2 regions of the Streptomyces sp. NPDC000941 genome follow, and region 1 is predicted to be linked to the other one. Evidence: predicted binding sites of a transcription regulator. Region 1 holds the regulator's gene; the other holds the start of a gene.

The links. The regulator HspR, encoded in region 1, represses chaperone genes until heat shock. The targets are predictions, from matches to a motif close to TTGAGNNNNNNNNNCTCAA.
Region 2: the regulator HspR is predicted to act here: its motif matches at 1,009-1,027, upstream of lon (endopeptidase La).

What each region holds. Positions count from the first base shown of each region.
Region 1 covers NZ_JBSFMM010000117.1:31,035-33,420, forward strand. Annotated here, with positions in the region: gene dnaJ (molecular chaperone DnaJ) at 1-552, shown strand, start outside; gene ACWDSL_RS31510 (heat shock protein transcriptional repressor HspR) at 596-1,048, shown strand; gene ACWDSL_RS31515 (AfsR/SARP family transcriptional regulator) at 1,132-2,337, shown strand; gene ACWDSL_RS31520 (hypothetical protein) at 2,300-2,386, shown strand, end outside.
Region 2 covers NZ_JBSFMM010000008.1:1-2,386, forward strand. Annotated here, with positions in the region: partial or broken gene ACWDSL_RS04920 (zf-HC2 domain-containing protein) at 1-292, opposite strand; gene ACWDSL_RS04925 (RNA polymerase sigma factor) at 289-888, opposite strand; gene lon (endopeptidase La) at 1,050-2,386, shown strand, end outside.

The DNA.
Region 1 (2,386 bases):
CCGTGCGTGGACTGCCGCGGCCGCGGCCTGATCGCGCAGAACCCCTGCGAGACCTGCAAGGGCAGCGGGCGCGCCCGCAGCGCCCGCACCATGCAGGTGCGGATACCCGCGGGCGTCAGCGACGGCCAGCGGATCCGGCTGCGCGGCAAGGGCGCCCCGGGCGAGACCGGCGGCCCGGCCGGCGACCTGTACGTGGTGGTCCATGTGGACCCCCACCCGGTCTTCGGCCGCAAGGGCGACAACCTCACCGTCACCGTGCCCGTCACCCTCCCGGAGGCGGCGCTCGGCGGCGAGATCAAGGTCCCCACGCTCGGCGGCCCCCCGGTCACCCTCAAACTGCCGGCCGGCACGCCCAACGGCCGCACGATGCGCGCCCGCGGCAAGGGCGCGGTGCGCAAGGACGGCACCCGCGGCGACCTCCTGGTCACCGTCGAGGTCACCGTCCCCAAGGACCTCAGCGACGAGGCGCGCGAGGCGCTGGAGTCGTACCGAGAGGCGACCGCGGGGGAGGACCCGCGGGCGGAGCTGTTCCAGTCCGCGAAGGGAGCGTGACCCGATGGAGACGTCTGGCCGAGGGCCCGGAGGCAGAAGTGGCATGGGCGGGGCGAGGAGCCGCAACCCGTACGAGCTGACCGACGAGTCGCCGGTGTACGTCATCTCGGTCGCCGCCCAGCTCTCCGGGCTGCACCCGCAGACCCTGCGCCAGTACGACCGTCTGGGTCTGGTCTCCCCCGACCGTACGGCCGGCCGCGGCCGCCGCTACTCGGCCCGCGACATCCAGCTGCTCCGCCAGGTGCAGCAGCTCTCCCAGGACGAGGGCATCAACCTCGCCGGTATCAAGCGCATCATCGAACTGGAGAACCAGGTCGCCGCCCTCCAGGAGCGCGTCGCCGAACTCCAGTCCGCGGTCGAGGGCGCGGCCGCGGCGATGCAGCAGCGCGAGGCCGCGGTCCACGCCTCCTACCGCCGCGACCTGGTCCCCTACGACCAGGTCCGGCAGACCAGCGCGCTGGTGGTGTGGCGGCCCAAGCCCAAGCGGTCGGAGTAGCGCCTGGCGCTTCACTCCATCGAGCGGCCCGGTGACCGACCAGTCGGTCACCGGGCCGCTTTGGCGTGTGCATAATCACCGGCATGCGGTTCGGAATCCTCGGCGAGACCCGGGCGTGGCACGACGACGGGACCGAGGCGCCGCTGGGCGGGCCGGCCCGCCGGGCGCTGCTGGCGCTGCTGCTGGTCCGTCCCGGTGAGGTCGTGTCGTCAGACCGGCTGGCCGAGGAACTCGACCCGGGCGGCGGGCTGTCGGCGCATGCGCTGCAGTCCCAGGTGTCCAGGCTGCGTACGGCGCTGGGCCCGGCGGCCGCGATCGAGCGGGCCGGAGCGGGATATCGGATCGTGGTGGCGCCCGATGACGTGGACGCCTGCTGGTTCGAGCGGCTGGCCCGGGAGGGCCGGGCCGCGCTGCGCGAGGGCGACCCCGGGCGGTCGGTCGCGCTGCTGCGCGAGGCGCTGAAGCTGTGGCGGGGGCCCGCGTTGGCCGAGGTCGCGGTCGCCGAGAGCGAGACGGCCCGGGCCCCCGCCGTACGGCTGGAGGAGCTTCGGCTCGGGACGATCGAGGACCGGATCGAGGGCGAGCTGAGGCTCGGTGAGCACCGCGCGGCCGTACCGGAGTTGCGCGAGCTGGTCGGCCGCCATCCGCTCAGGGAACGGTCGGCGGGGCTGCTGATGCGCGCCCAGTTCGCCGAGGGCGGGCAGGCCGAGGCGCTGGTGGTGTTCGAGGAGACCCGGAGACACCTGGCCGAGGAGCTGGGCGCCGATCCCTCGGCCGAACTCGCCGCGCTGCACCGGGAGCTGCTGACGCTACTGGGCGCGCTCGGCCCGCGCGGGGACGGGCTCCAGCCGCAAGGCGGCTCCCACACGCCGGTCGACCGCCTGATCGCCGCGCTGTCGGACCGGATGCTCCTGCTCGTCCTGGACAACTGCGAGCACGTCGTCGAGGAGGCCGCCGCGCTGGCGGCGCGGCTGCTGGCGACCTGTCCGCGGCTGCGGGTCCTGGCGACCAGCCGGGAGCCGCTGGGCATCATCGGCGAGAACGTGTGGCAGGTGCGGCCGCTCGACGACGAGGCGGCGGTGCGGCTGTTCACCGACCGGGCCGGCGCGGTGCGGCGCGGCTTCAGCGCCGAGCCCGGGCTCGTACGCGTACGTCCTCGCCGGGGAACTGGCCGCCGCGCACGGCGACCACCGCGTCGCGTACGCCCGCTACGAGGAGGAGATGCGCGAGTACGCGACGGGCTGCCAGAAGATGGGCGACGGCGTCGCCAAGCTCATGGTCCCCCGTAACCGCACCCTCGCCGCGCTGCTCAACGGCTGCTACAGGCTCGTCCCTTAC
Region 2 (2,386 bases), on a different contig from region 1:
CGGGCGCCGCAGGGGGTGCCCCCGCGCCCGCCGTATCCCGCGCCGCGTCCGCCCCCGCCTCCGCGAAGGCCAGCACCGCGGCCCGGATGTCCGCCAGCGCGGGCGCCGCCGTGCCCGCGCGGACCGCGGCTGAGACGCGTTCCGCACAAGCAGCGCAGGCTTCGACGTGCTTCTCGACCGACCATGCGTCGGTCTCCGGCAGTGAGCCGTCGGCGTACGACGCCGCGTGGGCGGGCGTCACATGCCAGGCAGCGGCGGGGCCGCCGCGCTTGATCAGTCGTCGGAGCGTCATGCGGTGCCTCCGAGAGCGTCCAGGAGGTGCGGGGGTGTGGAGCGCCGCTCGGTGAGGGCGGCGCGGAGTTCTCTGCGGGCGCGTTGGGCGCGGGTTTTGACGGTGCCCTCGGGGATGCCGAGGAGTTGCGCGGCCTCGCGGGTGGTGAGGCCGTCGACGACCGTGGCGCGCAGGACGGCGCGCAGTTCGGGGGAGAGGCGGTCGAGGGCGGCGCCGACGTCCCCGTACTCCAGCGCGTCGAGCGCCCGCTCCTCCGCGGAGGGGGCCGTGGCGCGGGCCGGGTCCGGCTGGTGGCGGGCGTGGGCGGCCTGGGCCCGGGCGGCGCGGGCGGCGGCGCGCTGGGCGTCGACGAGGCGGCGGGCCGCGATGGTCCACAGCCAGCCGCCCGCCTCGCCGCCGCGGTGCGCGTCGGCCGTGCGCCAGGCCGTGACGAAGGTGTCCTGCAAGACCTCGCGTACGGTCTCGGCGTCCTGGCAGCGGCGTGTGAGGCGCGCGTGCAGCCAGCCGGCGTGCCGGTCGTAGAGCGCGGCGAGCGCCTGCGCGTCTCCCTGCGCTACGGCTCGCAGCAACTCCCCGTCGCTTCGGTCTGCCCCCATGGGGCGGAACAGTTTCACGCCCCTCTATCGCTTACTGAGGGGATGGCGGTTCACCATCCGCCGACGCCGTGATCGCTCAGAGCGAACACGGGGCCGGGAACATCGGCGGGCCTTCGCGCATTGAGTCTGCATAGCTCAACTTGCCTGCCGAAGGGGAGATCATGGCTTCGACGTCCACACCGCTCACCCTGCCCGTGCTGCCCCTCGATGACGAGGTCGTGCTGCCCGGCATGGTGGTGCCGCTGGACCTGTCCGACACCGAGGTACGAGCCGCGGTGGAGGCCGCCCAGGCCGCCTCGCGATCAAGCGGAGCCGCCCGGTCAAGCGGCAGCGGCAGCGGCAAGCCGCGCGTCCTGCTCGTGCCGCGCGTCGACGGAACGTACGCGGGCATGGGCACGCTCGGCACGGTCGAGCAGGTGGGCCGGCTCTCCGACGGCGACCCGGGCGCGCTCATCCGCGGTGTGCGCCGGGTGCGCATAGGCGCGGGGACGACCGGTCCCGGCGCCGCTCTGTGGGTGGAGGGCACCCAGATCGAGGAGATCGTTCCGGACCCGCTGCCCGGTGCCGTCACCGAACTGGTCAAGGAGTACAAGGCGCTGGCCACCAGCTGGCTGCGCAAGCGCGGCGCCTGGCAGGTCGTGGACCGGGTGGAGCAGATCGACGACGTCGGCCAGCTGGCCGACAACTCCGGCTACTCGCCGTTCCTGTCCATCCAGCAGCGCGTGGAGCTGCTGGAGACGGCCGACCCGGTGGCGCGGCTGAAGCTGGCCGTGGGCTGGCTGAGCGAGCACCTCGCCGAGCAGGACGTCGCCGAGTCGATCGCCAAGGACGTCCAGGAGGGCGTCGACAAGCAGCAGCGCGAGTTCCTGCTGCGGCGGCAGCTGGAGGCCGTCCGTAAGGAGCTGGCCGAGCTCAACGGCGACCCTGAGGACGAGTCCGACGACTACCGCGCCCGGGTGGAGGCCGCCGACCTTCCCGAGAAGGTGCGTGAGGCGGCCCTCAAGGAGGTCGACAAGCTGGAGCGGGCCTCCGACCAGAGCCCCGAGGGCAGCTGGATCCGCACGTGGCTCGACACCGTCCTGGAGCTGCCCTGGAACGAGCGCACCGAGGACGCGTACGACATCGCCGGCGCCAAGGCCGTGCTCGACGCCGACCACGCGGGCCTGGAGGACGTCAAGGAGCGGATCACCGAGTACCTGGCGGTGCGCAAGCGCCGCGCCGACCGGGGACTTGGCGTGGTCGGCGGCCGGCGGGGCGGCGCGGTGCTGGCCCTGGTGGGCCCGCCCGGCGTCGGCAAGACCTCGCTCGGCGAGTCGGTCGCCCGCGCGATGGGGCGCAAGTTCGTGCGCGTCGCGCTCGGCGGCGTCCGCGACGAGGCGGAGATCCGCGGCCACCGGCGTACGTACGTCGGGGCGCTGCCCGGCCGGATCGTACGGGCCGTCAAGGAGGCGGGCTCGATGAACCCGGTCGTCCTCCTCGACGAGATCGACAAGGTCGG